Regions from separate parts of the Mesorhizobium sp. RSR380A genome, predicted to be linked through region 1. Evidence: predicted binding sites of a transcription regulator. Region 1 holds the regulator's gene; each other region holds the start of a gene.
The links. The regulator PhoB, encoded in region 1, activates phosphate uptake and scavenging genes when phosphate is short. The targets are predictions, from matches to a motif close to TGTCATNNANCTGTCAT.
Positions count from the first base shown of each region.

Region 2: a site for PhoB is predicted at 2,201-2,217, ahead of ACYG9Z_RS00460 (bifunctional 2',3'-cyclic-nucleotide 2'-phosphodiesterase/3'-nucleotidase). Genes of this name have one in related genera too.
Region 3: a site for PhoB is predicted at 3,471-3,487, ahead of ACYG9Z_RS03955 (esterase-like activity of phytase family protein). Genes of this name have one in related genera too.
Region 4: a site for PhoB is predicted at 2,655-2,671, ahead of olsB (l-ornithine N(alpha)-acyltransferase). Genes of this name have one in related genera too.

Region 1 covers NZ_JBTTIB010000001.1:2,282,278-2,290,231, forward strand. The annotation lists gene ACYG9Z_RS11010 (CHASE domain-containing protein) at 1-1,393, opposite strand, end outside; gene ACYG9Z_RS11015 (ATP-binding cassette domain-containing protein) at 1,550-2,347, opposite strand; gene ACYG9Z_RS11020 (sugar ABC transporter permease) at 2,360-3,676, opposite strand; gene xylF (D-xylose ABC transporter substrate-binding protein) at 3,821-4,861, opposite strand; gene ACYG9Z_RS11030 (ROK family protein) at 5,127-6,362, shown strand; gene phoB (phosphate regulon transcriptional regulator PhoB) at 6,393-7,082, opposite strand; gene phoU (phosphate signaling complex protein PhoU) at 7,099-7,803, opposite strand; gene pstB (phosphate ABC transporter ATP-binding protein PstB) at 7,845-7,954, opposite strand, start outside.
Region 2 covers NZ_JBTTIB010000001.1:88,626-96,579, reverse strand. The annotation lists gene ACYG9Z_RS00475 (Lrp/AsnC family transcriptional regulator) at 1-68, shown strand, start outside; gene ACYG9Z_RS00470 (5-formyltetrahydrofolate cyclo-ligase) at 65-730, opposite strand; gene ACYG9Z_RS00465 (NAD(P)/FAD-dependent oxidoreductase) at 912-2,177, shown strand; gene ACYG9Z_RS00460 (bifunctional 2',3'-cyclic-nucleotide 2'-phosphodiesterase/3'-nucleotidase) at 2,319-4,298, shown strand; gene ACYG9Z_RS00455 (SAM-dependent methyltransferase) at 4,359-5,609, opposite strand; gene ACYG9Z_RS00450 (hypothetical protein) at 5,869-6,003, shown strand; gene ACYG9Z_RS00445 (Dabb family protein) at 6,118-6,408, shown strand; gene ACYG9Z_RS00440 (VOC family protein) at 6,464-7,336, shown strand; gene kdsA (3-deoxy-8-phosphooctulonate synthase) at 7,333-7,954, shown strand, end outside.
Region 3 covers NZ_JBTTIB010000001.1:795,070-803,023, reverse strand. The annotation lists gene ACYG9Z_RS03965 (MATE family efflux transporter) at 1-849, opposite strand, end outside; gene ACYG9Z_RS03960 (L,D-transpeptidase) at 1,026-1,820, shown strand; gene ACYG9Z_RS03955 (esterase-like activity of phytase family protein) at 1,899-3,374, opposite strand; gene ACYG9Z_RS03950 (LacI family DNA-binding transcriptional regulator) at 3,536-4,561, opposite strand; gene ACYG9Z_RS03945 (Gfo/Idh/MocA family protein) at 4,756-5,787, shown strand; gene ACYG9Z_RS03940 (sugar phosphate isomerase/epimerase family protein) at 5,784-6,692, shown strand; gene ACYG9Z_RS03935 (substrate-binding domain-containing protein) at 6,809-7,822, shown strand; gene ACYG9Z_RS03930 (ATP-binding cassette domain-containing protein) at 7,909-7,954, shown strand, end outside.
Region 4 covers NZ_JBTTIB010000001.1:1,958,342-1,966,295, forward strand. The annotation lists gene acuI (acrylyl-CoA reductase (NADPH)) at 1-28, shown strand, start outside; gene ACYG9Z_RS09475 (response regulator) at 170-2,458, shown strand; gene olsB (l-ornithine N(alpha)-acyltransferase) at 2,735-3,610, shown strand; gene ACYG9Z_RS09485 (trimeric intracellular cation channel family protein) at 3,683-4,315, opposite strand; gene grpE (nucleotide exchange factor GrpE) at 4,461-5,090, opposite strand; gene ACYG9Z_RS09495 (hypothetical protein) at 5,350-5,550, shown strand; gene ACYG9Z_RS09500 (fatty acid desaturase) at 5,635-6,657, shown strand; gene ACYG9Z_RS09505 (hypothetical protein) at 6,807-6,929, opposite strand; gene ACYG9Z_RS09510 (DUF934 domain-containing protein) at 6,972-7,505, opposite strand; gene ACYG9Z_RS09515 (phosphoadenylyl-sulfate reductase) at 7,622-7,954, opposite strand, start outside.

The sequences.
Region 1 (7,954 bases):
AATTGCCGGCCTCGCCATATTTCAGCGCATTCGTCGCCAGTTCGTGAAAGGTCAGGCCAAGCGCCTGCGTCGTCCTCTCGTCGAGCAGCACCTGAGGCCCTGACAATATCCCTTCCGGAAGCTCCTTGCCGAACACCTGGCCGAGCTCGATGCGCAGCAGGTCGCCAAGATCGGCCTTCTGCCAGCGCGAACGCGTCAGCATATCCTGGGAAGCCGCCATTGCCTGCAGGCGGGCTGAGAAGGAAGTTGAGAACTCCTTCACGTCGGTTGCTTGCGCTGCCGTCTGGCGCGCAATCGCCAGCACCCGCGTGATCGAATTCTTGATCCGATGCTTCATCTCCTGCAGCATCAAATCCTTTTCGAGCAGGCTTTTTTCCGTCGTTTCATGCAGCAGCGACTTGGCGTCGTAGGCGCGCTCCTGGTAGCGCGCCACCAACGCGATGGCCCCGGCCAGAAGCAGGCCGAACAGCCCGAGCATGACCGGAATGGCGCGCGAGGACGGTTGCGAAAATGCACTTGTCGGCCGAAACAGCACCGTCCACGGCCGACCGGCGACGATGATCTTGCGCGTCACCAACAGCCTGTCGCCAAAGCTCGCAACCGGCGGCGTTTCCGACTGGAACAGAAGATTGTCGGCGTCGGCCGTGCCGTCATAGACCGCGGTGTTGACCGGCAGCAAAGGCGTGCGGCTGAGCGCGGTCTGGAACAGGTCGCGGGCGCGGAAGGCCGCGTAGAGAAGGCCTGATGTCGATGATCTGGACGCATTGATACCATCCGGCGCGGTTTCGACATTGAGCCTGACGAAGACCAGGAAACCGGTAAAGGTCTGCGCCGCGCCAGTGTCCTGGCCGAGCTGGACCAGACCGCTTGCGTGCTGTGCGTCATCGGCCATCGCTTTTTCGATCGCCTCGCGCCGCACCGGCTCGGTGAACATGTCGTAGCCGATGGTGGATTCGTTGGCAGGGTCGAGCGGCTCGAACAGCACGACGGGCGTGCGCCATGGCTGTGTCGTGTCCGGATAGACCGTGTGGGCGGCGCCGCGGTCGCGCAACATGTCGCGCTCGACCGCCGCTTCGTCACCGGTCTTGGCCAGCCTGAGATAGCCGATGCCGCGCAGGCCGGCGAAATTGTTATCGACATCGAGGGCGCTGAAGAAGGCCTTGAATTCGCTACCTGAAATCTCGCCATTGCGGGCGTCGAACAGCGCCTGCGTCGAGCGCAGCAGTGACAGATGCAGATCGATACGGCTTTCGATGCGGTTGAGCGCGTCGTCGGCCGTCGCCTCGAACTTGATGCGCGCCGCTTCCTGGGTCGCGAAATAGGCGAAGCCCGCCATCGTCAGGCTGATCAGTGCAACGGCAATGAAGGCAAGGATCGGGAAAAACTTCTTCAACGCAGGCCCATGGACGGTTCGGGACCTTTATGGGCAAGTCGCCGCGGCAAGACAATGGCGCGGCCAAGCCATAATGACAGCTGGCATATCATGCATATTTAGCCGGCTTATCGATCTCGAGCATCAGTGAACATGACAGCTGACGATAGCGTGGTCTCAGGCCGCGATCTTCAGCGCACCCGGACCGGGAATGGCGCCGGGCGGGCACTTTCCCAGGATGATCATGCCGAGCACTTCGTCCTGCGTCACATCGGTGGTGAGCGCGGTGCCGACGACCTGGCCGTTCTTCATTACGCAGACCCGGTCGGCAAGCTCGAACACGTCGTGAATGTCGTGGCTGATCAGGAAAATGCCGATGCCGTCGGCCTTGAGCTGCTTGACCAGTTCGCCGACCTGCGCCGTCTCCTGCGGCCCAAGCGCGGCCGTCGGTTCGTCCATGATCAGGATGCGGGCGTTGAACAGGATGGCGCGTGCGATCGCCACCGACTGGCGCTGGCCGCCCGATAGCTTGATCACGGGCTCCTTGAAGCGCTGGAAGCGCGGATTGAGCCGGCCCATCACCTTGCGCGCCTCGGCCTCCATGGCGACATCGTCGAGTGTCCCCCACGCGGTCATCAGTTCGCGGCCGAGGAAGAGGTTGGCGGCAGCGTCGACATTGTCGGCCAGCGCAAGCGTCTGGTAGATCGTTTCGATGCCGTATTTCTTGGCGTCGCGCGGATTGGAGATCGAGGCCTCCTGGCCGTTGACCAAGATCTGGCCGGCATCGCGCTTGTAGGCGCCCGACAGGATCTTGATCAGCGTCGACTTACCGGCGCCGTTGTGGCCAAGCAGCGCCACCACTTCGCCCGGGAAAAGATCGATGGACGCATCGTCGACGGCGCGAATGCCACCGAACGCGATCGAGATGTTGCGCATGTCGATCAGTGGCGTACCGGTGGGAGCAGTTTTTTCCATAGTCGTTCCTCCCTAGACGCGCTTGCGGTAGACGGTGTCGAGCCAGACGGCGATGACCAGGACAGCGCCAACGACAATGCTCTGCAGCGGCGAGTCGATGCCGAGCAGCACCATGCCGGATTGCAGCGACTGCATCAGAAGCGCGCCGAGCATGGCGCCCATCACCGTTCCGGCGCCGCCCGCGAGCGACGTGCCGCCGATGACGGCGGCCGCGATCACCAAAAGCTCGTCCAGTGTGCCCAGCGCATTGGTTGACGCATTGAGACGGGCCGACGAGATCGCCGCGCTGATTGCAGCCAGCACACCCATGATCATGAACACCTTCATGGTCACCCAGCGCGTGTTGATGCCGGCGAGTTCCGCTGCCTCCGGATTGCCCCCGATGGCGAAGACATAGCGGCCGAAACGCGTGCGCTTGGTGATGAACGTCATGATGATGCCGGCAATCACCGCCATCAGCACCGGTATGGCGATGCCATGCGCGATGAACAGCCCGCCTTCGGGAACGGTGATGCCGTTCTGCTGTGCGTACTGGCGCACGATGCCGATCGGCCATGGATAGGAATTGGCGATCCACACGGCGCCGAGGATGGCCGCGCAAGCGACCACGCCAAGCAAGGTCTCGGCCCAGACGGGGCGCAGTGGAAAGCTGAAGCGCTTGCGCTGCGAGCGACCGTTGAGCAGCGCGAAGGCGACCGCCGCGCAGGCGACGATGCCGACGATCCAGCTGGCAGCGGCGCCAATCGAGCCGCGTGGTCCGCCGCCCATCAGCTGGAAGGTGGCGTCGAGTGGCGCGACCGTGCGCCCGCTGGTGATGAGCCATGCCATGCCGCGCCAGACCAGCAGGCCACCAAGCGTCACGATGAAGGCCGGAACCTGCATATAGGCGATGATGAAGCCCTGGAACGCGCCGATCAGCAGACCAAGCACCACGCCGGCGGCAAGCGCGACGATCCAGAGCCAGGGGTTTCCAAGCTGGAAGCCGATGATGCGAATCAGGAATTCGGCCTGTGCCACGCCCATGATCATGCCGATCACGCCTTCGACGGAGCCCACCGAAAGGTCGATGTTGCGCATAACGATGACCAATACCATGCCGGTCGCCATGATCGCGACGGAGGACGTCTGCACCGACAGGTTCCAAAGATTGCGCGGCGTCAGGAAAAGCCCGCCCGACAGGATATGTATGCCGACCCAGATGACCAGCAGCGCGCCGACCATGCCGAGCATGCGCGTGTCGAGCTCGGTCGCTTTCAGGAACCGGGCGACCGCGCCGAGTTCAGACGCTCGTGCCGTATCGGCCTGCGGATTTGAGGTCGTGTCGGTCATGATGTCCTCCAGCGGCTTGCCGTCTGGCGCGGATGCCGGACCACAGCCTAGAAGTTTGCCGCCGATGGCGGAAACACACAATTCTCGTAGAGAAAACGCCGCGGCTTGACAGCCGCGGCGCCTCATTTCTTCAAGTCGTCGAGATCAGTTGCAAGCCGCGACGCTGCCGGCGGCGACGCCTGTGCAGACTTCGTCCTTCTTGATCCAGCCGGCGTCGATGACGACGTTGAGGTTGTCCTTGGTGATCGCGACGGGGGTCAGGAACAGCGACTTGACGGTGTTGCCGCCAGGCGTGGTGAAGTCCTTGGCGCCGGCAATGTCGCCCGTCTTCTTGCCATCGGCAAGCTGCGAGGCGATCTCGGCGGCGTTCTTGCCGAGTTCGCGCGCGTCTTTCCACACCGACACCGTCTGCGTGCCGAGCGCGATGCGGTTCAGGGCGGCATGGTCGCCGTCCTGGCCCGAGACCGGAACCGTTCCGGCAAGGCCCTGCGCCGTCAGCGCGGCGACAACGCCGCCGGCGGTGCCGTCATTGGCCGCAACCACGGCATCGACCTTGTTGTCATTGGCGGTCAGGAACTGTTCCATGTTCTTCTGGGCGTTGGCCGGCAGCCAGCCATCGGTATAGGCCTCGCCGACATTCTTGATCTTGCCCGAGTCGATGGCTTCCTTGAGCACTTCCATCGAGCCCGAGAACAGGAAATCGGCATTCGGATCCGAGCCCGAGCCCTTGATGAAGACATAGTTGCCTTCGGGCTTCGCCTTGAACACTTCGCGGGCCTGCATGCGGCCGACTTCCTTGTTGTCGAAGGTCAGGTAGAAGACGTCCTTGTTCTCGATCAGGCGGTCATAGCCGACGACCGGAATGCCTTCGTCCAGCGCCTTCTGCACCGCCGGGCCGATGGCCGAGGCGTCCTGCGCCAGGATGATCAGCGAGTTGGCGCCCTGCGAGATCAGGCTTTCGACGTCGGTCAGCTGCTTGCCGGGATTGGACTGCGCGTCGGCGGAAATGTACTTGTCGCCGGCAGCCTCGATCGCCGTTTTCATCGCCGCCTCGTCGGTCTTCCAGCGCTCTTCCTGGAAGTTCGACCACGACACGCCGATGACCTTGTCCTTCGCCTGCGCGACCGACACCAGCGCCAGCGACATGGCGACACCCGCCAGCATGGCGGCTGCAAATCTGTTCATCATAATCCTCCCTGCGCCGCGTGCGGCGCGACAAAACTGGCCCGAGGGCCGGCACACAGAGGCCCTATTTTTTCGAGCCTCGAAAAAATACTGGTTCAATGATAAGGCGCTGTCAACATCGATTCTGATGGATTCTGATGGCCTTGCCGAATTTTTTCGAGGTCCGCAATAAACAATGACAGGGCTGCCGGCGTCTGCCAATATTTGGCTGGTGCCGTCGAACGCCTTCACTATCATGAGGCGCGAGGAGGCCGGGAGGAAACAAATGTCGGTTGGAATCCGCCACGACGATCTGCGCCGTCGCAACCGTGCGATGGTGATTTCAGCCGTGCGCCGGGCCGGCCAGCCGTCGCGGACCGAGATTGCGGCGACCACCGGCCTCAGCCACTCGACCATATCGGCAATCTCGTCTGATCTGATTCAAGAAGGCATCCTGATTGAAGGCAAACCTGGCGAGACCGGCGCACTGAAACGCGGCCGGCCGCAGGTGGGCCTTGGTCTCAACCCGGAAGCGGCGGCGGTGATGACCGTCGTGCTGTCGCTCAATTTCCTGTCCGTCACCGTCATCGACTATGCCGGCCACGTCGTCGCCGAGGAACAGCGCCGGCTGGACACGCTGACCAAGCCGCGCGACGAACTGATCGGCGAATGCGTAGCAATCGTCCGGAGGCGTCTCGAGGACCCGGACCTGGACGTCCAGAGCATCGCCCGCATTGCCATGGGCATCCAGGGCATCACCGATTCGCAGGCGCGGGCCATGCTGTGGTCGCCAATCACGCCACTGACCGACATTGCCTTCGCCGACATGTTGGAAGTGGAATTCGGCATTCCTGCCACCATGGAGAACGACTGCAATATGATGGCGGTGGCGCTGCAATGGCGCCAGCCCGAGCGCTACCGCGACAATTTTATCGCCATCCTCTTATCGCACGGCATCGGCATGGGCCTGGTGCTGAAAGGCGAACTGTTCACCGGCACCCATTCCTCGGGCGGCGAGTTCGGCCACATGATCCACCGTCCGGGCGGCGCGCTCTGCCGCTGCGGGCGGCGCGGCTGCGTGGAAGCCTATGCCGGAAACTACGCCATCTGGCGCAGCGCCAAAATGATGGGCGAGGATGCCGAGCCGGTCGATATCGGCGACGCTGATATGCGCGCACTCGCCGCGCGCGCCCGCGAAACCGACGGCCCGGAGCGCGAAGCCTATCGCAAGGCCGGCGAGGCGCTCGGCTTCGGCCTCGGCAGCCTGTTTGCGCTGATCGATCCGGCACCCGTCGCCATGGTAGGCGTCAGCGCCGCCGCCTTCGACCTGATCGAGCCGGCATTGCGCGAGGCCATCGCCCAGACTGCCGGCGGCCAGCACTCGAAGTCGATCTCCTTCGACACCGAGCCCAACGAACTGCCGCTGATCCGCGAAGGCTGCGCCATGCGCGCGCTCGGCTTCGTCGATCAGGAGATTTTCGCGCCGGGCATTCAGGCCAAATCCGGCAAGCATGTCGCCTGAATGGCCGGCAACGGCGCGACGCGCAGCATCCTAGTCTTCCCTGATCGCGTAGCCGGCGCCGCGAATGGTACGGATGACATCCGGCATGCGGCCGTTGTTGACCGCTTTGCGTAATCGCCCGACATGGACGTCGACGGTTCGCTCGTCGATATAGATCGTCTCGCCCCAGACATTGTCGAGCAGTTGGCTGCGCGAGAACACGCGGCCGGGATGGCGCATCATGAATTCGAGCAGCCGGAACTCGGTCGGTCCGAGCCTGATCTCGCTCTTCTTGCGGTAGACCCGGTGCGATTCTCGATCGAGCACGATGTCGCCGACCTTGAGCACGCTCGACAGCACTTCCGGCTTGGCGCGGCGCAGCAGCGCTTTCACGCGCGCCATGAACTCCGGCGTCGAGAATGGCTTGACCAGATAGTCGTCGGCACCGGTGGACAGGCCGCGCACGCGGTCGCTTTCCTCACCGCGCGCGGTCAGCATGATGATCGGCAGCCGCTCGGTTTCGGGCCGCACTCTAAGCCGCCGGCAGAGCTCGATGCCGGAAACAGCCGGCACCATCCAGTCGAGCACCAGGAGATCGGGCACGTTTTCCTGCAGGCGGATCTCGGCCTCGTCGCCGCGTGTCACCACCTCGACCTGATAGCCTTCGGATTCGAGGTTGTAGCGGAGGAGCACGCCTAGTGGCTCCTCGTCCTCCACGACCATGATGCGTGGCGCGATCATAGGCAGTTCACCCTCATCAGGCCGGCGTGGCCATCGCCGTCTCGTCCTGCTTCGGACGATTGGCGGGCAATTGCTGGCCGGTCAGCACATAATACGCATTTTCGGCGATGTTGGTGACATGATCGCCGATGCGCTCAAGATTCTTGGCGCAGAACAAGAGATGCGTGCAGGCGGTGATGTTGCGAGGGTCTTCCATCATGTAGGTCAAGAGCTCACGAAACACGGACGTGTATTTGACGTCGATGCGCTCGTCGTCATTCCTGAGTTTTGCAAGCGCTGCCGCATCGGTGGCGGCATATTCCTCGACGACGCCTTGCACCTGGATCAGCACCAGTTGCGCCATGGCGTCGATGGAGTGCGAGAGGTCGCGCGGCGTGACGCTCAAGCCCACGGTGCCGACGCGTTTGGCGATGTTCTTGGCGAGGTCGCCGATGCGCTCGAGGTCGCCCGCCATGCGGATCGAGCCGACCACGGCGCGCAGATCGTTGGCCATCGGCTGGCGCTTGGCGATCAGCGTGATGGCGCGGTCGTCCAGTTCGCGCTGGCGCGCATCCATGATGGCGTCGTCGGAAACGACACGCTGTGCCAGCGCATTGTCCGAATTGAGCAGCGCCCTGGTCGAGCCGCTGACCATCGAGCCTGCCAGATCGCCCATGTCGCGGATCAGCTTGCTGATCTGCCCGAGCTCTTCATCGAAGGAGGCGACGGTATGTTCACCCATGATCTTGGTCCTCGTGCCTGAAAATTCACCCGCCGGACGGCTCAGCCGAAGCGGCCGGTAATGTAGTCCTGGGTGCGCTTGTCGTCGGGGTTGGTGAACATCTTGTCGGTGGCGCCCTCCTCGACGAGATAGCCGAGATGGAACATCGCCG
Region 2 (7,954 bases), 2.2 Mb from region 1:
ATTCGTCGTTTGCCCTGCGCGAGATCGTCGATCGCACGGCGATGGGCATGAAGCCGGAACTGGCCTAGCCCTGAGCAGCCTCGGTCACCAGCCTATCCATCGGAATATCGTGCGGCTGCGGGTAGATGGTGGCTATGCGCTGCAGTTCGTAGCCGACGCCGATGACCAATGGCTTGAACGGCATGGCAGCCAGCGTGCGGTCGAAGAAGCCGCCGCCATAGCCCAGGCGGTAGTTTCGCGGGTCGATGCCGACGATCGGCGAGATGACGATGTCGGGCAGCACCGGGTCGCCTTCGGCGGGGATAGGGATGTTCCAGACGCCTTTTTCCAGCCGGTCGCCAGGCACATAAGCGCGGAAGATCAGCGGCTGGCCTTTCTCGATCACGATGGGCAGTGCCGTGCGGCCGCCGCGCTGGTTGATCGACGCCATCCACGACCGCAGGTCCGGCTCGCCGCGAAACGGCCAGTAGAGGCTGACCATGCGGCCGGCAATGTCGCCGATTGCCGCGTCGAGGCCTTCGGTGATAGCCCGCGACATCGCCACCCGCGCATCGGCCGAAACCGCCAACCGTGCCGCGATCAGACGCTCGCGCTCGGCCTTGCGCCAACGGCGCACATCGGTCCAGTCGGTCAATGGCGCGCGAAATTCCGGATCGAGTTCGTGCATGAAGCAAGGCGGCGAAGAATATTGCGCCCACCCTTTGCCATCTTTGTCATCGTCGTTGGCCATGCTTCACTCCCGTGGTTCCAGCCCCTGCAAGGCTATACCCGTCCAGGCTTGCCGACATAGGCATTCGCGACATCCGGCGACGAGTCCTGGGCAGCCTTACGCGCGGCAGTCTAGCGCGCCGCGACATTGTTGCGGTGCACAAAAATCACTAGATAAAGGGAGACAAACAGGGGTGAATGCGATGAGTGAAACCAGCCATCATGTCGTTGTCGTCGGCGCAGGGTTCGGCGGTCTCGAACTCACCCGGGCGCTGGCCGGCGCACCCGTGCGCATCACCATGATCGACAAGCGCAACCATCACCTTTTCCAGCCGCTGCTCTACCAGGTGGCGACCACCTCGCTGGCGACCTCGGAAGTTGCCTGGCCGATCCGTCATCTGCTGCGCAAGCGCAAGGACGTGACGACCCTGCTCGGCAACGTCACCGGCGTCGACCGTCCAGGCAAATGCGTGCTGCTTGAGGACGGCAGTTCTGTTCCCTACGACACGCTGGTGCTCGCCACCGGCGCGCGTCATGCTTATTTCGGCCACGACGAATGGGAGCCTTTCGCGCCCGGGCTGAAGACGCTTGAAGATGCAACCACCATTCGCCGGCGCATCCTGCTCGCCTTCGAGCAGGCCGAGCGCGAGACCGATCCGGCCAAGCGCCAGGCACTGCTGACACTGGTCATCGTCGGCGGCGGCCCGACCGGCGTGGAGCTTGCCGGCACCATTGTCGAACTCGCGCATGAAACGCTGCGCGGCGAATTCCGCAACATCGACACGCGTGAGGCGCGTGTGGTGCTGGTCGAGGCCGGAGACAGGATCCTAGCCAATTTCGCGCCAAAGCTGTCCGACTATGCGCGCAAGGCGCTGGAGCGGCGGGGCGTCACGGTCGAGCTTGGCCGCGCCGTCACGCGCCTCGATGCCGAAGGCGTCGTCTTTGGCGATACGCATCTGCCGGCGCGAACCATCCTGTGGGCCGCCGGCGTGGCGGCTTCACCCGCGGGAGAGTGGCTGGGCGCGCCGGTGGACCGGGCGGGCAGGGCAATGGTCGAGCCCGATCTGACCGTGCCGAACAGTCCTGAAATCTTCGTCATCGGAGACACCGCGCATGTCTTGCGGCCGGACGGCAAACCGGTGCCCGGCGTGGCGCCCTCGGCCAAGCAGGAGGGCAAGCATGTTGCCGCGACGATCAGGGCGCGGCTGGCCGGCGATAGCGCGCCGCGCCCTTTCCGCTACAAACATGCCGGCGACCTGGCGACGATCGGCAAGTGGGCAGCCGCGATCGATTTCGGCTCGATCAAGCTCACGGGATGGCTTGCCTGGTGGCTGTGGGGCGTGGCGCATATCTACTTCCTGATCGGTTTTCGCAACCGGCTCTCGGTGTCGCTTAGCTGGCTATGGATCTATTTCACCGGCCAGCGCAGCGCGCGGCTGATCACCCAGGGCGATGATAACAAGGGCTGAGGTTCTCAACCGCGGCCAAGGATATTCATCCAACCGTCACCTTTAGCTGATCGACTGACTTCCCGATGGACATGGCCGGTTTTCGGCGCGAAGCTTCCGCTCGGGGCTGGGATCTTGTCACGTCGCTGGGAAGGAAAACCAATGCCGCATCTCAATTACCCCGTCTCCCGCCGTAGTTTTCTTGCCGGTACGGCCGCCAGCGGGGCGCTGATCATGCTCCATCCGTTTTCCGCCCGCGCGCAGGCCAATCAGGCGCATCTGAGGATCATGGAGACCACCGACATCCATGTGAATGTGCTGCCTTACGACTACTACGCAGACAAAGCCAACGACACGATGGGCCTGTCGCGGACGGCCTCACTGATCGCGGCGGTGCGCAAGGAAGCCACCAATGCGATGCTGATCGACAATGGCGATCTTTTGCAGGGCAATCCGATGGGCGATTACATCGCCTATGAGAAGGGCCTCAAGGAAGGCGATCTGCATCCGATCATGAAGGGCATGAACCTGCTGGGCTATGAATGCTCGACGCTCGGCAATCACGAGTTCAATTACGGCCTGTCGTTCCTCGACAAGGTGCTGGGCGGAGCCAATTTCCCCTTCGTCTGCGCCAATCTGATCCGCGGCACCGAGCTTGCCGCCAACCCGCGCGACGACAAGCTCTACCTCAAGCCCTATGTCATCCTCGACAAGAAGATCAAGGACGGGTCGGGCGTCGAGCAGCCGATCAAGATCGGCATCATCGGCTTCGTGCCGCCGCAGATCATGGTCTGGGACCTGAAGAACCTGGAAGGCAATGTCAGGACGCGCGACATCGTCGAGGCGGCCAGGGCATGGGTGCCGCAGATCAAGGAGGAGGGCGCCGACATCGTCATCGCGCTCTCGCATTCCGGCATCGATATCAAGCAGGGCGACGGCATGGAGAACGCCTCCTTCTTCGTCGCCGGCGTCGAAGGCATCGATGCGGTGTTCACCGGCCATCAGCATTTGGTCTTCCCCGGCAAGAAGGATTTTCAGGCGCTCGAAGGCGTCGACACCGAGAAAGGCACGCTGCAGGGCAAGCCCGCCGTGATGGGCGGTTTCTGGGGCTCGCATATGGGACTGATCGATCTGCTTCTGGAACGGGACGGATCGAAATGGCGCGTAGCCTCGGCCACATCTGAGGCAAGGCCGATCTACGAGCGCGTCGACAAGGCAAACAAGCCGACGGTGGCGGACGACCAGCGCGTCGTCGATGCGCTCAAGGCGGACCATGAGGCGACACTTGCCTATGTCCGCCGACCGGTCGGCAAGACCTCGGCGCCGCTCTATTCCTATTTCGCGCTGGTCGCCGACGATCCGTCGGTGCAGATCGTCAACCAGGCGCAGAGCTGGTACCTCAAGGACATATTAAAAAGCACGCAGTGGAAGGATGTGCCGCTGCTGTCGGCGGCAGCACCCTTCAAGGCCGGCGGGCGCAACGGCGCCGACTACTATACCGACGTGCCGGTGGGCGACATCGCCATCAAGAACGTCGCCGACCTCTATCTCTATCCGAACACGGTGCGCGCCGTCGAAATCACCGGCGCGCAAGTGAAGGAATGGCTGGAAATGTCGGCCGGCATTTTCAGGAAGATCGAGCCGGGCAAGGCCGACCAGGCGCTCATCGACACCGAATTCCCGTCCTACAATTTCGATGTGATCGATGGCGTCAGCTACGGAATAGACCTGTCGCAGCCGCCAAAATACGATGCCAAGGGTGGCGTCGCCAATGCCGGCTCGAACCGCATCGTCGGCCTCAGCTTCGACGGCAAGCCTATTGATCCGGCAGCGAAATTCGTCGTCGCCACCAACAATTACCGCGCCGGCGGTGGCGGCAATTTCCCCGACATCAATGCCTCGAAGATCATCTACGAGGCGCCGGACACCAACCGCGACGTGATCGTGCGCTACGTCGTCAGCGAAGGCACGATCAACCCCTCGGCCGACGACAATTGGTCGTTCACGCCGCTGCCCGGCACCAGCGTCGTGTTCGAGACCGGCCCCAAAGCGAAGGATTTCATATCTGGGGTGAAATCGCTCAAGATCGAGCCGGCCGGCGAGGGCGAATCCGGGTTTGCGAAGTATCGCATCCTGCTTTGAGGCAACGTGCAGCTAACAGGGAAAACGAGCGGGCATACGCCCGCTCAATCACGCTTCGGATCAGGCTTTGTAGACCACTTGGCGCACGTCGATGTAGCTGGCTCTAAAGCCGGCTTCGCAATAGTGGAGATAAAATTCCCAAAGCTTCTTGAAGCGGTCGTCGAAGCCGAGCGGGACGATCTTTTCCCACGACGCCCAGAAGCGGTTGCGCCATTCGGCAAGCGTGCGGGCATAGTCGTCCGGAAAGACGCGCTCGCGCAGATGGGCAAGGCCATGGTCGCTGCCCAGCGTCTTCAGGATCGACGGCGTCGGCAGCATGCCGCCTGGGAAGACATAGCGCTGGATGAAATCCGGCCGCGCCCGATAGGTGTCGTAGGCGGCCTCGTTGATGGTGATGATCTGCAGGCCGGCGGTGCCGCCGGGCCTCAGGCATGCCTTCATCTTGCCGAAAAATACCGGCCAATATTTTTCGCCGACCGCCTCGAACATCTCGATCGAGGCGATGCGGTCGTAAGTGCCCGTTTCGTCTCGGTAATCCTGCAGCTTGATGTCGACCTTGTCAGACAGTCCCGCCTTCTGGATGCGCGCCTTGGCGAAATCGTGCTGTTCGCGGCTGATGGTCAGGCCGGTGACGCGGCAGCCGATCTCGCGCGCGGCAAATTCGGCAAAACCGCCCCAGCCGCAGCCGATCTCGAGCACATGGTCCTTCTTGCCGATACCCGTATCCTTGGCCAGCGCGCGGTATTTGGCGGCCTGAGCGCTTTCCAGGTCGTTGGCGCCGGTCGCATAGAGCGCCGACGAATAGGTCATGCTGGGATCGAGCCATTGCTTGTAGAAGGCGTTGCCGAGATCGTAATGCGCCGAGATGTTGCGCTTCGAGCCTGTGCGGGTGTTTTCGTTGAACCAGTGGCGGATGCGCTGGACCGTGTTGATGAGCCAGCTGGCGCCGCCGGCAATGCGTTCGCCAACGGCCGAGTTGACGACGAACAATTCGAGGAAGCTGGTTACATCAGGGCTTTCCCAGTCGCCGTCCATGTAGGATTCGGCAACGCCGATGGTGCCGCCGGAAAAGGCACGGCCGGGCAGGCGCCAGTTCTTCAACACCAGTTCGGCATCCGGCCCGGGTCCATTGCCGCCGACAAGCACCGCCCGGCCATCCGGCATCCTCACCTTCAGCGAACCGCGCGGCAATTTCATCGCCGCCGACAGCACCATGCGCGCCTTGGCCGGCAGGCCCTTGACCATCTCGGCGAAATTGAGTTCGTCCAGCCTGATGGCGTCGCCGATGCCTTTGTATTCCCTGACAGCCATCTCACACCCCCCTGGACTTCCGCGGGGCGGCGCAAGATCTGCCGGCCCCCACATCCTCCACTTTTCATTCGCCAGGCGCGAATGCCGCTGCCCGCGTGAATTTTCGCCACAATCTTCCATGGCATTGGCCGAAACTTCAAGAGGCAAGCTTCGTGCGGCGCTGGCCCAGCTTGCCGGCCTGAGGCCAGAATCCGCGGGAGAGCGCGGCCCTCGGCGAAATCGCTATGGTTACGAACAGCCACATACGTTAGTTTCAGCCATGCGTTATGTCATCGTCATCGTCGCCATCGCCTTTTTCCTGATCTGGGACGGCCTCTACAATCAGGGCCGCTATCTCGACACGACGGTCAGGGAGATGTCGCGCGTCGTGCGCTACGTCACCGGCAAAGCCTAGCTTTTTGCGCCTCTGCAAAGTCGCCTGCCGGCATTGCCGGGCGCGACATCGTGGCGGTTGACGCGACGGTCCCGCTCACACAAAACATGCCGCAAATCGAACGTGGAGGCAGGCGTGATCCGGCATATCGTTTTCTTCAGCGCGCGGCGCAAGGACGATGTCGAGGCCGTGCGCACGGGCTTGCTCACACTGGGCAAGATCCCGCATTCAAGCCTCTTCGAGGTGACGCTCAACACCAAGGTCGATCCGCTGTCGGATGCGATCGACGTGGTCGTCTATGCCGAGTTCGAGGACGATGCCGCGCTTGCCGCATACAAGGCGCACCCGCTCTATGCCGAGACGACCAGCCGGGTCAAACCCTTGCGTGAATTGCGCTATTCGGCCGATATCGTGGCGACGGCCTGATCGGGCCGGCAAGAGGCCTTGAACCAATTTCGGGAATGATGCACACCGCGCCGGCATGACCAGCACGACCCATCCGCTTGACCATCTGGTGCTGCCGACGGCGAGCCTCGCCGTGGCGCGGGCGCGGCTGACATCGCTTGGCTTCATCGTCGCGCCAACCGGCGTTCATCCCTTCGGCACCGAAAATTGCTGCGTCTTCCTTGCCGACGGCACCTATCTCGAACCGCTGGCGGTTGGGAATGAACAGGTGGCAGCGAGTGCGATCGCCGGCGGCAATGTCTTTGTCGCCCGCGACCGGCTCTATCGCGCCAGCCTGGGCGATGAGGGCTTTTCCGCCGTGGTGCTGGCCACCGATGATGCCGATGCGGACCATGCGCGCTTTATCAAAGCCGGCCTGTCGGCGGGAGACGTGCTGAGCTTTTCCCGCGCCTTCACCGACACGGCCGGAAAGAGCGACATGGCCTCGTTCAAACTGGCTTTCGCCGCCGGCGCCGAGACGACGGACGCCTTTCTGTTCGCTTGCGAGCGGATCAACGCCCCTCAAATCGACCGTTCGGCACTGCAGGCCCATGCCAACGGCGTGACCGGCATTGCCGAAATCGTCGCGGTCAGCGACGCGCCTTCCACACAGATCAGCCTGATCTCGACAGTGGTTGGCTCGGAGCAGCAGAGCAGCGCGGTCTTCGACCTGCCGAATGCGCATCTGACCGTTCTGGATCCTGCGGCTTTCACCGCGCGCTTCGACATTCCGGCCGGTGCGCCGACAAGAGTTCGCTTCGCCGCGATTGTCTTTTCAGTCCGCAGTGTCGGCGCTGTCGCGAGGCTGCTTGCAGACAACGCCGTCGGGCACGATATAGCGGGCAACGAAATCGTCGTGCAGCCGGCATCCGGACAGGGCGCGGCTTTCATCTTCCGGGAGACCCCATGAGCAAGCCGCAATGGCCCAATTCGCTGGCGCCGAATTCGTCGGTAACCGTCGGCAACGTCGTCTTCGACAATAGCGGGCCCTTGGCGTTGATCGCCGGCCCGTGCCAGTTCGAATCGCGCCAGCACGCTTTCGACATGGCCGGCGCGCTGAAGGAACTGACCGGCAAGCTCGGCATCGGCCTCGTCTACAAGACCAGCTACGACAAGGCCAACCGCACCTCGCTGTCGGCAACGCGCGGCGCCGGCATGGACGCGGCGCTTCCGGTGTTCGACGAGTTGCGCAAGGAATTTTCGGTTCCCATTCTGACCGATGTCCACACCGAGGAGCAGTGCGCGATCGTCGCACACCATGTCGATGTGCTGCAGATTCCGGCCTTCCTGTCGCGCCAGACCGACATGCTGGTCGCCGCCGCCAAGACCGGCAAGGTGATCAACGTCAAGAAGGGGCAATTCCTGGCGCCTTGGGACATGAAGAACGTGGTGGCCAAGATCACCGGTTCGGGCAACCTCAATGTGCTGACCACCGAGCGCGGCGCGTCTTTCGGCTACAACACGCTGGTGTCGGACATGCGGGCTTTGCCTGTGATGGCCGAGATCGGCGCGCCGGTGATTTTCGACG
Region 3 (7,954 bases), 1.5 Mb from region 1:
CTGCGAGCCGTAGGAGTTGACGATGCCCATCACGGTCAGCGCCGCCGCCGAAATGACGATCATCTGCAGGCCCATCGGCACGCCCTTGAAGACGACGATCCTGAGCAGCGCCGGATCCGGCCGCAGCAGAGCGAGGTTCGCGCCGGCGAGCCGCAACGGATGCTTTCTGGCATAAAGCACGACGAGGATGGCGATCACGCTCACCGTCTGGCCGATCAGCGTCGAGGTGGCGGAGCCGGCGATGCCGAGCTCGGGGAAGGGGCCGATGCCGCGAATGAGCAGCGGATTGAGGATGATGTCGAGCACGACGGCGAGCGCCATGAAGAAGAATGGCGTGCGCGAATCACCCGCACCGCGCAGCACCGTCATGACGAAGGACAGAAGATTCATCATCGGCACGGCGACGAAGATGATACGCAGATAGGAGCGCGCCAGCGGCAGCGCATCGGGCGGGGTGCCCAGTGTGTTGAGGATAGCGTCGACCCAGATCCAGCCGCAGACGGCGAAGATAGCCGAGACGAGGAAGAAGAAGCTGGCGCTGGTGCCGACGATGCGCCGCGCCTCGGGCAGGTCGCGGGCGCCGACCGATTGCGCCACCAGGATGGTCGCGGCCATGCCGATGCCGAACACGGTGCCGAGAATCAGGAACAGCACCAGATTGGCGTTGGAGGTGGCGGTCAGCGCCGATTCACCGAGGAAGCGGCCGACCCAGACGGCGTTGATCGAACCGTTGAGCGATTGCAGCACGTTGGAGCCGAGCACCGGCAGAGCGAACAAAAGCAGCGTGCGCGGAATCGGGCCGATGGTCAGGTCGCCGGTGCGCCGGCGCGGTGGTATTTTTTCGTCCATGGGCTGTTCGGCGAAGGTTCATCTCAAAGTCCGCCCGGCAATGATCGCCGATTTGACGGACAAGGTCGATGCGGCATTGGAACATCACGCTTAACGCGGCTGAGGCGATCAGGTTCTCAAAGCTTGCGTAATGGGCTATGGGTCATCGCCGCGAGGGGCCGCAAACCGGGGGGATCATGTCCGACAATCCATTATTTTCCGAGCGCCTGAATAGGCGCGCATTTCTGGGAGCATCCGCTTTGGGTGCCGCTGCCATGGCACTTTCGGCCTGCACAACCACTGATGTGGCAGTACCGCCGACGCCGGCGCCGGCACCCGCACCCGAGCCCGCTTTCGGCGATGCCGCCACCATGTATTCGGCGCGCGTCGATGAGGGCTTTTCATTGCCGGCAATCCCCGTGGCCAAGCTCGATCCGAAGTTCGTGCGCCAGATCGTGGACGATCCGACCGGCGAAAAACCCGGCACGATCGTCGTCGATACATCCGAGCATTTTCTCTATCTGGTGCGCGACGGCGGCAAGGCAATGCGCTATGGCGTCAGCCTCGGCAAGGCCGGGTTTGGCTGGACCGGCAGCGCCGTGATCCAGGCGCGCAAGAAATGGCCGGTGTGGACGCCGCCGCCCGAAATGATCCAGCGCCGGCCGGAACTGGCGAAATACAAGGACGGCATGCCGCCGGGACCGCAGAGCCCGCTCGGCGCGCGTGCGCTCTATCTGTTCCGCGACGGCAAGGACACGATGTACCGGCTGCACGGCACGCCGGAATGGGATTCCATCGGCAAGAACGCGTCGTCGGGCTGCGTGCGCTTCATGAACCAGGACATCATCGACCTCTACAGCCGGGTCAACGGCGTAGCCCAGGTCTATGTGCGCCCGAACCTGTCGGCCGCGGGCAAGATCATGGCTGTGTCGAGCCGGACCGCCGAGCCGATCGATGCCGGCGTGCCAAGGGATGCGGAGATTTTGAAATAGGTGCCTTCACGGCATCGCTGATCGCCGACAAACGGTTAGAGGCGGACGCGCCGGGCGCGTCCGCCTTTCCGTATACGGCTACTTCTTGGCGAGGCCCGGAAGCGTGACCTGATAGACCAGGAACATGGTGTCGACATCGGCGCCGTCGTCGGCCTTGTAGGGCGCGCCGACCTGAAAACCGTCTTGGGTGAGAAAGTCGTTATCGTTGCCGACGAACAGGAAATAGTCGTCGGGCAGCGCCGGATCGAGCAGGCTGACCACAGACATTGCTTCCCACTTCTCCGAGAGATTGTTCTTGTCGTTCGGCTTGCCGTCATGCAGGCCGAAACGGCCGAGTTCCTTGTTGTCGTTGATGTCGATGAACGGCGTCAGCTTGGCCGGCGTCACCGAGGGGTCGAGCACGCCCTTGGGCGCCAGCGGCTTGTCGGCGGCATCGAAGGCGCCGCCGGCAATGTCGGTGGCGCCAGAGACGTCGACGACGAAAATCTGGCGCAGCAGCGAAGTATCGCCCTTCACCCCCTGGCCGTTTCCGCTGTCGCGCGCCAGCATCAGGAAGGTCTTGTCGGACAGCGCCACGATTTCGCTCTGCGCGGCGACCTTGGTCTTGTCCTTGGCGTCCTTGAACACCGGCAGCGGCACGGCATATTCATGCACCAGCTTGAGATGGGCCGGGTCGGAGGCGTCGTAGACCAGCGCGCGGGTGTTCTGGCGCGTCGCGGGCGAATCGCCGCCATCCTGGCGGGGCGCCGACTGCAGCACAGTGATCAGCGACTTGCCGTCCGGCGTCAGCGCCATGCCTTCGAGGCCTTGATTGTTCTGGCGGCCGGTTTCGGGATCCTTCGGATCGGGTTCGGCTGCACCGGGGCCCGGATTGTCGGAGGCGAAGTTCGGCGCGCCCTTGCGCATCGGCACCAAAGCGGCGGGCGGCTGCGTTGCCGACAACAGATGGCCGTCGGCCGAGAAGCGGTAGATGTTGGGGCCGTATTCGTCAGAGATGAACATGGTGCCGTCGGGCAGCCGCGCGATCGCCTCATTGTCGAGCGCCAGCTTGCCATTGGCCTCGGGCAGGATCGGCAGGTCGCCATTGGCCGCGCGCACGCCGTTGAGCGGATCGAGGCCGGTGGCGTCAGCGCCCTTGTCGTCGGTGAGGAGCAGGGAATCGGCAAGCGTCGCCTTGACGCCTGTCTGTTCCTGGCCGGAGGTGGGCGTGGCGCCCAGTGCGGTCGGCGTGAATTCGATATGAATAGTGTTGAGGCGCGGCCGGTAATCGGTGGTGCCGACGACATTGTAGCCACGGTCCGGCAGCAACCAGAGCGAGCCCTTGTAGCCGTCCGCGCCACGGGTCCAGCTTGCGGCGTCGATGGACATGCCGGAGCCGGAGCCGAAGGTCTCGCCGAACTTGTCCTTCTGATCGGCCGGGATGCGGCCGACGCCGACCAGGCCCTTGTTGACGAAGCCGCCAACGGTGGCGGTGCTGTCGGCAAGGGCAGGGGTCAGGGCGGTAAACAGCGCCAGCGCGGCGCCGAGCGACACGGTTCGGTGCGAGATTTTCATGGAGATCCTTTTTGTGACAAGCCTTGAGCGGCGCAAAGGGGCCACCGCATCGCATCGACGATGTCGCCCTCTCGCAAAGCGGTCTAGGACGCGAACATGATACTTGCGTGACAGAGAGGGCCTCTTCCTTCTCCCTTGTAGGAGAGGGAAGAGCGCAATGATCAATCGCTGTCGCGGGCGATCAGTTCCAGCGGCCAGACTTCGCGGATGATGCGCGGACCTTCCGGGCCGGCAAAGGCGGGAAGCGAGGCCAGCAGCATTTCGGCCAGCCGCCGGCCCATCGGCTCCAGCGACGGACGGAAGGCGGTCAGCGCCGGCGAGAAATAACGGCAGAGCGGCGTGTCGACGATGACGATCACCGCGATGTCGTGGCCGGGCCTGATGCCCATCTCGGCCAGTGCCTTGCAGCCGCCGAGCGCCATTGCGTCATTGTTGAAGATGATGGCTGTGGGCCGGTCCTTGGAGAGCATCACGCGCGGCGTCACCTGGTAGCCTCCGGCCTCGTTGATGAAGCCGTCGGCGATCAGGCCGGGGTCGACTTCGATGCCATGCCGCCCCAGCGCCTTGCGGTAGCCGTCGAGGAACAGGTAGCCGAAGTTGAGATCCAGCGAAGGGCGGATGGCGGCAATGCGGCGGTGGCCGCGCGCGACCAGCCGGTCGACGGCTTCATCACCCGCCCTCTCGAAATCGATATCGAGCGAAGGATAGGTGTCGTCGCCGGATTGACTTCGGCCAAGCGTGGCGAAGGGAAAGCCAGCCTTGCTGAGATAGTCGATCCGATCGTCTTCCCGCCGTGTATTGGCCAACACGACCGCGTCGGCTCGGCGCGTCTCAACCACGCGGCGCAGCCTCTCCTGCTGATATTGGCCGGGCTCGCCCATGACGACCATCAGATCCAGGTCATCCTCGGCCAGTCGGCCCTGCAGACCGATCAGGAACGGGATGAAGAACGGTTCGCCATATTGCTGGTCGCCCGGATGCGGCTGCAGCATGAAGGCGATCGAATGGGTGGTGCCTTGCCGCAGACTGCGGCCGGACTGGTTGGGCGAATAGTTCAATTGCTTGGCGGCGGCGAGCACGCGCTGGCGGGTGTCGGCATTGACGTCGGCGCGGCCGTTCAGCGCCCGCGACACGGTGCCGATCGAAATGTTCAGGTGACGCGCAAGGTCATGGATGCTGGACGCCAAGGACAGTTCTCCCCCTGTCTTGGCTAGCACCGGCTGCCGCCCAGGCCAAGGCTTCGGGATGATTTTCGCTGGCAGCCGATTGACATTCTACGCCATCGGGTGTGTTCTCGTAAACGTTTACGGAGAAACGTTTACGGTGATGCCGGAAATGCCGTGACATTCGGTCTGGAGGGACCGGACGGGAGGAATGCTGGATGATGAATGCCGTCCTCGTCGGCTGTGGTGCGATGAGCAAGGCCTGGCTCGATGCCGCGAGGCAGATCGACGGGCTCGCCATTGTCGGCCTTGTCGATCTCGACGCCGAACGGGCGCGGGCGAGGGCACGCGAATACGGGCTCGATAGCGTCGTCATCGGCACCAGCTTGGATGCGGTTCTCGACCAGACCAAACCGCAAGCGGTGTTCGATGTCGTGGTTCCCGCCGCCCGCCGCGACGTCGCCTTTGCCGCCTTTGCCCATCATTGCCATCTGCTGACGGAAAAGCCGCTGGCCGATACTCCAGAAAATGCGCGCGCCATCGTCGATGCGGCACGTAACGCGGGGCGTATCCATGCGGTCGTGCAGAACCGCCGCTACGTCGCCAATGTCCGGCGCATCAGGCGCTTTCTCGACTCCGGCGCCATCGGCAAGCCAACCAGCATCCATGCCGATTTCTTCGTCGCGCCGCATTTCGGCGGCTTCCGCGAGGAGATGGCGCATGTGCTCTTGCTCGACATGGCGATCCATACTTTCGACGCCGCCCGCTACATGGTCGGCGGCGATCCCGCCGGCGTCTTTTGCCAGGAATGGGAGCCGGCGAATTCCTGGTACCGGCAGGGATCGTCGGCCAGCGCTATCTTCGATCTCGGCGGCGGCAAGGTGTTCACCTATGCAGGCTCTTGGTGCGCGGCGGGCTTCCGCACCAGCTGGGAGAGCACGTGGCGCATCGTCGCCGAGCACGGCAGCCTGGTCTGGGACGGCGAGGACGGGCTGAAGGCCGAAGTTGTGTTGTCGGTCCGCGACGGCCTGTTCGACCTGACCCAACCCATCACAGTGCCGCCGCTCGATCCCGCCGACCGCATCGGCGGTCATCTCGGCATCATCAAGGATTTCATCCACGCCATCGAGACCGGCAGCGAGCCGGAAACCCGTGGCAGCGACAACATCAAAAGCCTGGCCATGGTTTTCGGCGCCATCGAAAGCGCCGAGACGGGGCGGCGCGTCGCAATCACACAGGAAGCATCATGATGCCGAACCCGCTTCTCGACATCCGGATCGGCACCATGGTGCGGGCCAATCTCGAAGACCCCGCCGCCTACATCAAAGAGATTCTGCCTCTCGGCTTCGAGAGCATCCAGCCCTTCTTCTGGCAGACGCTGGGCGGCAAGGATTTGCCGCGGCTCGCCGGTGAGATTCGCGAGGCGATCGGCGATGCCGATGTCGCCGTGTCGTCGATCGGCGTGTTCGGCAATCCGCTGGAGGACGGCGAGCTCGATCGCGGCGTGCTCGCGGCCTGGGAAACCGTCATCGACAATGCGCATCTGTTCGGCGCCTCGACGGTCAGCGGCTTCACCGGCCGCCTGCGTGGCAAGAAGCTGACAGACAGCCTGCCGCGCTTCCGTGAGGTTTGGGGTCCGCTGGCCAGGCGCGCCGCAGACAAGGGCGTGCGCATCGCCTTCGAGAATTGCGCGATGGATGGCAACTGGGCGGCCGGCGACTGGAACATCGCCCACAATCCCGATGCCTGGGAGTTGATGTTCAACGAATTGCCCGACGACAATCTCGGCCTCGAATGGGAGCCCTGCCATCAGCTGGTCTATCTCATCGACCCGATGCCGCAGATCCGCAAATGGGCGCCGCGCATCTTCCATGTCCACGGCAAGGACGCGACGGTGCGCTGGGATGTGATCCGCGAGCACGGCGTGTTCGGCAAGCTGCCCTTCGTGCAGATGCGCACGCCCGGGTTTGGCGACAGCGACTGGACGCGGGTGATCAGCGAATTGCGGCTGGCCGGTTACAAGGGCGCCATCGACATCGAGGGCTGGCACGACCCGGTCTATCGCGGCGACCTCGAAATCACAGGCCAGGTGCGCGGGCTGGAATACCTCAAGCAATGCCGGGGAGGAGCGACCTACCTGCCGAACCCGGCGTGACCGAGGGCCGGTGGGAGGAGCCGGCCTGACAGATTGCCAAGCACTGCCGACAAGCACTGCCGACAGGCGAACGACGAAACCCCTCGGCTCACCGAGGACAAAAGGGAGGAACGTGCATGAGCATCGCAATGAGAACGACACTTCTGCGCTCGACCGTCGTGGCCGCCGCCACGGCGCTGTGCGCTGCCATCTCCACTCTGCCGGCGCAGGCGCTCGACGCCCAGTGGTGCAAGGATGTCCACATCCGCTTTTTCGTCGGCGGCGCCGAGGGCGACGCTTTCGGCACCATCGTCTACAATGGCGCCAAGCAGGCGGCGTCCGATCTCGGACCCAAGGTCGACTACATCTTCTCGCAGTGGGACGTCGAGAAGATGGTTCAGCAATTGCGCGAGGCCGTCGCCGTGAAGCCCAACGGCATTGCCATGATGGGCCATCCCGGCGACGCCGCGATCATGCCGCTGGCCGAACAGGCGCACAAGGACGGCATCAAGATGATGTACCAGAACGTGCCGGTGCCGACGGTGGTGGCTGCGTTCGGCGGCGGCTATGTCGGCGCCCAGCAGGAGCAGCAGGGCCGCGCGCTCGGCACTGAGGCGTTCAAGCTCGGGAAGCTCAAGTCCGGCGACAAGGCAATCATGATCGGTCCGTTCGAGAACGAGGCCCGCGGCGCGCGCGAGCGCGGCACGGTGGCAGCACTCAAGGAAGCCGGCGTCGAGGTCATCCAGCTGTCGTCGCCGCCGAGCGGCGAATGGGCGTCCGACCCCAATTTGGCGATCCCGGTGATCACCGCGGCCCTGCTCAACAATCCCGATGTCAAGGCGGTCGGCTATCCCGGCGGCCAGATGCTGGGCAACGTCGCCACCTACATGCAGGCGGCGGGGCGCAAGCCGGGCGACATCTTCAATTTCGGCTTCGACACCAGCCCGCAGATCGTCGAGGCGTTCAAGGGCGGCTGGGTGCAACTGACGGCCGATCAGCAGCCTTTCCTGCAAGGTTATCTGCCGATCCTCAGCCTTTGCCAGCAGGTGGTGCTGGGCCTGGCGCCGATGAATGTCGACACTGGCGCCGGCTTCGTGACGCCGCAGAATTACGAGATCGTCGCCGAGCTCGCCAAGCAGGCGCTGCGCTGACCTCCCAAGCTGCCGGCTGGGCCCAAGCCCGGCCGGCAGGACCGCCGGCACCAGGCCGGGATGATACCACAGGAGCGAGGATCGCCATGGCCGAACGCATCATCGAACTGCGCGACATCAGCAAATCCTATG
Region 4 (7,954 bases), 320 kb from region 1:
CAGGGGCCGCGTGGTTGTCGATATGTGAGGCTCCCGAAGCATGATCCCGAAAGGGAATCAGGTTTCGGAAAAGATCAGGCGATGCGGAAAACCGCCAAAAATGCATGACCGCTAAAATTCGAACGATCCGCCGCGCTTTTCCATAATCTCTATCTGCAAGGAGTTCCGCATGATCGCGGAGTCCGCCAGGAAAGAGAAGAGCCGTGCCGAAAGCGTCGACGGGCCGAGTCCGGCGACGGCGAAGCGGCAGCGTGTCGCGCCGCCGCCTCTGGCGCCGGATTTGCCGCGCGCCACGTCCGAGGGCCTGCCGTTCCTGACGGTGGTCGCCAGTGTCGTGCTGGCGGGCCTCTCCCACCTCACCGGTGCGCCGATCTTCATCACCCTCGGCCTGCTGGCGACAGGCCTTGCCGGCGTCGCCATGCACCTGCGCAGCCGCCGCACCGTCCGCCGCGCGGCGGCCTTGCTCGACGAAACCGCGGCCCGTAGCCGCGCCGAAATCGAGACGCTGGCCGACCGTATGTGGGAGATGCAGGAGAGCGAGGAGCGTTTTCGCGGGCTGATCGATGCGCTCGGCGATCTCGTCGTCCACCGCGACCGCGATGGCCACATCGTCTACGCCAACAAGGTTTTCGCCAGCCTCGTCGGAACCGACCAACGCGACCTTGCCGGCAGGACCCTCGCCGAACACGGCATTGATGTCGGCATCGTCCCCGACGCCGCCTTTTCCGATCATGAATGCCTGAGTTCCACCGACGTCTCCATACGCACCCCGAACGGTCCGCGCTGGTTCTCATGGATCGAACTGTCGGTACGCGACAAGGATAGCGGCGCCGTCTCGCACCGGGCGATTGCCCGCGACATCACCGCGCGCAAACGCGCCGAATCCTCGCTGATCACCGCGCGCGAGCGCGCCGAATATGCCAGCCAGGCCAAGTCGCGCTTCCTCGCCACCGTCAGCCATGAGATCCGCACGCCGATGAACGGCATCATGGGCATGGCCAAGCTTCTGGCTGACACCAATCTGTCGCCCGAGCAGCGCACCTATGTCGGCGCTGTCTCGACCTCGGCCAGCGCCCTTTTGGCGCTCATCGAGGATTTGCTCGACTATTCCAAGATAGAGGCCGGCCGTTTCGACCCGGAGCCGCAGCCGACATCGCTGCGCGAAATCGCCGACAACATCGTCGAACTGATGGCAGCGAAAGCCTTCGCCAAGAAAATCGGCCTCGGCTGTCATGTCGAGCCCGACGTGCCGCAGATGATCATGGCCGATCCCGGCAGGGTCAGGCAGGTGCTGCTCAACCTGATCGGCAATGCGATCAAGTTCACCGACACCGGCGGCGTGCTGGTCTCGATTGCGCGCGCCCGCACCGATACCAGCGACCGCATCTGCTTCACCGTTACCGACACCGGCCCCGGCCTGCGCGAAGACGACATGGAGCGCATCTTCGAGGAATTCGAACAGTCCGACGGCACCTCGACCCGCACCCATGGCGGCGCCGGCCTCGGTCTGGCCATATCGAGGCGCCTGGTCGCCGCCATGGGCGGTGCCATTTCGGTGTCGAGCCGACTTGGCGAGGGATCGGAATTCGTCTTCGAGATCCCGGCCGCAGGAGCAACCGAAGCACCGCAGAACCGGCAGAACATCCTGGCCGGCCGGCGCGCCGTGATCGTGTCGAAGAACGCCGTCGAGGCGGACGCCATCGCCCGCACCATCCGCGCCCATGGCGGCGCCGTCGACGTCGCCGCAACCGCTTCCCAGGCGACGCCCTTCGCCGAACATTGCGATGTGCTGTTGATCGACGCGGCCCTGGAGGACGGCGACGGCAGACTGCTCAAGCGCCTGCGCCAGAGTGGCTTTGCCGATTGCGAGGCGATCACGCTGATCGCGCCGACCGACCGCGGCATGCTTGGCGAATTCCGCACCAGCGGCTACGCCACCTTCTTGGCGAGGCCGGTGCGCGGCGAAACCCTGCTGCGCGTGCTGCTGACCAGTCATGCCCCTGCCTTGCCGCCGCCCAAGCCGGAAAAGACCGGCGCGTCCTCTCTTCGTGCCCATGGCGCACGCCAGCAGGGCTTGTCGGTGCTGATCGCCGAAGATAACGACATCAACGCCATGCTTGCCCGCGCCACGCTTTTGAAGGCGGGACATCGCGTGAAAGTGGTCGGCAATGGCAAGGCCGCGGTCGAGGCGGTCACCGAGGCCGGGCTGAAAAATCGCTTCGATGTGGTGCTGATGGATTTGCACATGCCGGTGATGGACGGGCTGGACGCGATCGCCGCCATCCGCCGCCACGAGGAGGAAATGGCTGTGCCGCCGGTACCAATCATGGTGCTTTCGGCCGACAGCCAGGAAAAGACCCGCCACACCGTGCTCGCCCATGGCGCCAGCGGCTTCGTCACCAAGCCGCTCGATCCCGACGCGCTGGTCCATGCCGTCGAGGGCCAGGTGGCCGCCTGAATTCATGTCGCTCGAAAATGGCCCCGGTTTTGAGAAGACGACATGCACAAAACAAAGACTTGAAGCGCGTCGCGTGAATCGTCCCAGCGCGACGCGCTTCATGGCGACGCTGGCGCAATCCTCGCGTCACGTAGGTAGCCGAATGAGGGTTTTCGCCAGCCGACGAAGTATTGCCCGTCGCGCCGTATCACGGTACTGTCACAATCCTGTTGCACCTACACCGTATCCCCGTGCCAAGAGGGATGGCTCGAAGGAGAATCACTCGTGCATACAGTTATGCCGGAATGTGACACTCGGCCCAGCGCAGGCGGCGCTTTGCTCGCCGCGCGGAACGCCGATGCCGTCGCAACAGGCGCACCGCTGGGCCGTATCGGCAATCTCGAAGTGCGGCTTGCCCGCAATGAGGCCGAGATCGCCGCCGCGCAGGAAGTGCGCTACCGGGTGTTTTATGACGAGCTTGGCGCCAGGAAGGACCTGTTCCAGGCGCAGGACCGGCGCGACGCCGACCGCTTCGACCCGCTGTGCGACCATCTCCTCGTGCTGGACACTTCGATCTCCGGCCCCGAGCATCGCCGCATCGTCGGCACTTACCGCCTGCTGCGGCAAGAGATTGCCGCGACCGCCGGCGGCTTCTATTCCGAAGGCGAGTTCGAACTGACCAAGCTGATCGCCCGCCATCCTGGCCAGCGCTTCCTTGAGCTCGGCCGCTCCTGCGTGCTGCCGGAATACCGCTCGAAGCGCACCATCGAGGCGCTGTGGCAAGGCATCTGGGCCTACATCAACCACTATGAGATCGGCGTGATGACCGGTTGTGCCTCGTTCCCTGGCACGGTGCCGGCTGCGCATGCCGAGGCGCTCACCTACCTTGCCCATCACTGCCGGACCAACTCCGCCTGGGATGTGCGGGCGGTCTCCGGGCGCTATTGCTCGATGGACCTGATGCCGATCGAGGCGGTCAACGCCAAGGCGGCGATTGCGGCCATGCCGCCGTTGGTCAAGGGCTATCTGCGCGTCGGCGCCCGCATCGGCGACGGCTGCGTCATCGACCGTGAGTTCTCCACCGTCGATGTGTTCGTGGTGATGCCGGTCAAGGAAATCGGCGCCCGCTACGTCAACTATTATGGCGGGGAAGCGCAGCGCTTTGCGGCGTGAGGTAGTAGGCAGTAGTGAAGGCTGCCGCGAATTGCTGACTACCGACTATTCCCTATTCCCTAATCCCTCTCCCTACGGAATATCCTCCGGTCGCCGTCCCGGGCGGCTCTTGTAGGACGGAAAGGTCCAGCCGAATTTCAGCGCGCCGCCGCGCACCAGGAAAGCCGCGACGAAGCCGGCGATATCCGAGGCGAGCGGCGGCAGGCCGGCAAGATCGCCAAGTGTGTAGAGGCCGGCGCCCGCGAGTGCGGCGGTGACGTAGATTTCGGGCCTGAGCAGCACCGATGGCTCGCCGGCCAGCAGATCGCGCAGGATGCCGCCAAATGTGGCGGTCAACACGCCCATAACAACGGAGACGACCGGCGAGCCGGTGATGGCCAGCCCCTTGGCCGCGCCCATTACGGAAAAGGCCGCCAATCCGATGGCGTCGAGCCAGAGCAGCCATTTCCAGCGGGATTCGACGCGGTGGGCGATGAAGAAGACCAGCACCGCAACCGCCGCGCAAACCAGCACATAGCCGGAGTTGGCGACCCAAAAGACGGGCAGGTTGAGGATGACGTCGCGAAGCGTGCCGCCGCCAATGCCGGTGACGCTGGCCAGAAACAGGAAGCCGATAATGTCGAGCTGCTTGCGCGAAGCCGCCAACGCCCCGGTCGCGGCAAAGACGGCGACGCCGGCATAGTCGAGGAGGTCGATGGGCGTCAGGGACATGAGGCAGTAGGGATTGGGAATTAGGGAAAGTATGAATAACACGAAGCCGCGCGATTGATACGCCTGCCTATTCCCTATTCCCTATTCCCTATTCCCTATTCCCTATTCCCTATTCCCTATTCCCTACTGCCTACCCTACTCACGCATCCTTCTCGGCCTGCTCGTTCACCGGCCCCGGCTCAACCGGCGCTTCGGTGGCCGCGATCTTGGGGCCGCCCTTGGCGACCCCGACCATGGCCGGCCGCAGCACGCGCTCGCCGATCGAATAGCCCGGCTGCACGACCTGGACGACGGTGTTGGCCGGCACATCGGGATTGGGCACTTCGAACATCGCCTGGTGGAAATTCGGGTCGAACTTCTCACCTTCTGGCTCAAGCTTCTTCACCCCATGCCGTTCCAGCGTCGACAGCATGGCGCGCTCGGTGATCTCGACGCCGTCGATCAGCGCCTTGAAGCCGGCATCTCCGGCCGCTTTCGCCTCGGCGGGGATAGCATCGAGCGCGCGGCGCAGATTGTCCGACACCGACAGCATGTCGCGGGCGAAATTGGCCACCGCATAGGCGCGCGCATCATGCACGTCGCGGGCGGTGCGGCGGCGCAGATTCTCCATCTCGGCCGCGACGCGCAGCGCGCGGTCCTTCAGCTCCTCGTTTTCCTTCAGCAGCCGCACCAGCGCTTCATAGTCGCCGTCGATGCCGCCGTGCGTGCGCTCGGCCTCGGCCGTTTCGATATCCTCGGGCGCGCGTTCGTCTTTTGTCTGGTCGCTCATCGCCATTTCCCGTCATTCGAATGGTTTGGATTTGCGCCCGATATCGAGGTTTGGCGGCCAAAAATCAAGGGGGAAGCCCAGGAGGACGCCCAACAGCAGGCAATGTTGCGGGCTGCCCGTCGGACTTGGTGCGGGACGCAAAGACGTTCAAAATTAATTCAAACTTTACCGTAACGGCAGCCTTTGCTTGCCAATACCCCGCTATGGGGAACCATTCAAAGCTTGGAGGAGTTTTGAAACCGACACAGGATTTGAGACAATGGACCGCAATACTGGCAACAGAAGCGAAGAGCTCGCCGCCGACATCAGGCGCCAGTTCGGCACCGAGGCGACGACGCGCTTCTTGCGCACCTTGCCGGCCTTCCGCACCGAGGCCGACATTCCCGCCCGTTTCCGGGACCTGCTCGACCGGCTGGACGGCATAGAAGCCAGCATGGCCGGCGGCCGACGCCGTCAATAGCGATGCTATCGCGCGACAATTACGCGCAGTAATTTTGCGTGAGCTTTTCCTTGCGGCAGCGGGACGCCCCGCCTATGCTTCCTGATGAACATGATTTCCCCCGAGACGGCCGCCAACAGCAAGCGCGCCTGGTTGAAGATCCTGGCGCGCTACAAGAAGCCCGACCGGCGACGCAGCACTCTTGAACTCGCCATCACCCTTATTCCTTTCGTTACGCTGTGGGCGCTGTCTTCGGCAGCCTATTCCTATGGCCACTGGTGGGGCTTGATCCTGATCCTTCCCGCCGCCGGTTTTCTGGTGCGGATCTTCATGATCCAGCACGATTGCGGCCACGGCTCCTTCTTCGCCAACCGCACTGCCGACGACTGGATCGGCCGCGCGCTCGGCGTGCTGACGCTGACCCCTTACGATTGCTGGCGGCGCGCGCACGCCACCCATCACGCCAGCGCCGGCAATCTTGACGAGCGCGGCATGGGCGATATCAGGACGTTGACGGTTGCTGAATACCGGCAGCTGTCTTGGCGGGGACGCCTTGCCTATCGTCTCTACCGCCATCCCCTGGTGATGTTCGGCCTTGGCCCGATCTGGCTGTTCATCTTCGAGCAGAGGCTGCCCGTCGGCATGATGCGCGGCGGCCTGACGCCCTGGGTGTCGTCGATGACCACCAATCTCGGCATCGCGGTCGCGGCAGCGCTGCTTATCTGGCTGGTCGGCCCCGGCGCTTTCCTGATCGTCCATTTGCCGATCGTGATCCTGGCCGGATCGGCCGGAATCTGGCTGTTCTACGTCCAGCACCAGTTCGAGGAGACGGAATGGGCGAAGGACGAAGAGTGGGAATTCCAGCGTGCCGCCCTGCACGGCTCGTCCTATTACGATTTGCCGCCGGTGCTGAACTGGTTCACCGGCAATATCGGCGTCCATCACGTGCACCATCTCTCCGCCAAGGTGCCGGGCTACCGGCTGCAGGAAGTGCTGCGCGACTATCCGGAACTGCGCGGCATCGGCCGCGTCACGCTTCTCGACAGCCTGCGCTGCGTCAAGCTGGCGCTATGGGACGAGAATCGCCGCAAGCTGGTCTCGTTTCGCGAAGCGCGGGCTTTGGCCTGAAAGCATTCCAGCAAAGTGAAGCGGTTTCCCGGGAAGACCGCGCAGCGCTTTCCCTCGGGATCGCATAAAACAAAAAATAAACCGCCGCACCAAAGGCGCGGCTGCATCTCCCAGAAGATCTGCTCAGGTGGCCTTGCGCTCCTCGCGCATCAGGACCTTGCAGCCCTGATCACGTCAGCCGCCTTTTCGGCGATCATGATGGTCGCTGCATTGGTGTTGCCGCCGATCAGCGCGGCTTCCTGCCTGGCGGATACTTCCGTCCGGACAGCCAACAGATCACAGTCTTTGTAAAGACAGGCGAAATTACCGCTGCGTCAGCTGTTGCGAACGCGCCGCCAGGAGTATTTCGGCCCCTTCGGCTCCGACGCTTCGGTCGGCTGATAGTAAAGGCCCAGCCCTCCTGTGCGGCCTTCTTCGAGGCGCTTCAGCAGAACCGGGTTGGATATTTCGAACTCGTCGAAGCCGAGGCGCAGCATATGCGGCAGCTGGTCGACGAGCACCTGGCCAGTGGCGCGGACCGCGCCCTCGAAATGGTAGCGGCTGCGCAGCAATTCGCCCTTGGAAAACGAGCGGCCGTCGCTGAAGGCCGGGAAGGCCAGCGCCACCAGCGACAGCTGGTCGAGCAGATCCACAATCTTTTCCAGCTGGTCGCCGGGCTGCAGCGCGACGCCAAGCCGCTCCTTGGCCGAGCGCCGCACTTCGGCATCGAGGCCGAGAAATGCCTGCAACGGCAGGATGAAGCGGCCATTGCCCGCCAGTGCATCCGCACTTTCGGCATGTGTCCACTCGTCCTCGCGAAAACCCGTCCGGGTCCAGAGGCGGGTCTCCGCTGTCGTCGGTTCAGTCATCGAAAATTCCTAAAAGCCCCAAAATCGAAGTCCGCGAAAGCCGGTCCACACGAAACCGGCGGCCTCCGGGCGGAAGCCGCCGTTGCAGGCCAACCTCACCTGAATATCACCATAGCTTAAAGGGATGCGTCGGTCAGCGACACTTCCAGTCCCGACAGATGGATGCCGCACTCGGTCTTGGCATGACCGGCCCAGCGTCCGCTGCGCGCATCTTCGCCCGGCTGCACCGGCTGCGTGCATGGGAAGCAGCCGATCGACAGATAGCCGTACGCAACCAGCGGATTTTCGCGCAGCGCATGCGCGCGCATGTAGTCGGCCTGATCGGATGTCGTCCAGTGCGCCAGCGGATTGATGCGTACGCGCGGGCCGACCGCCTCGAACACCGGCAGCGCGGCTCGCGTCGCCGCCTGGAAGCGCTTGCGGCCGGTCAGCCAGGCCCGGAAGGGGGC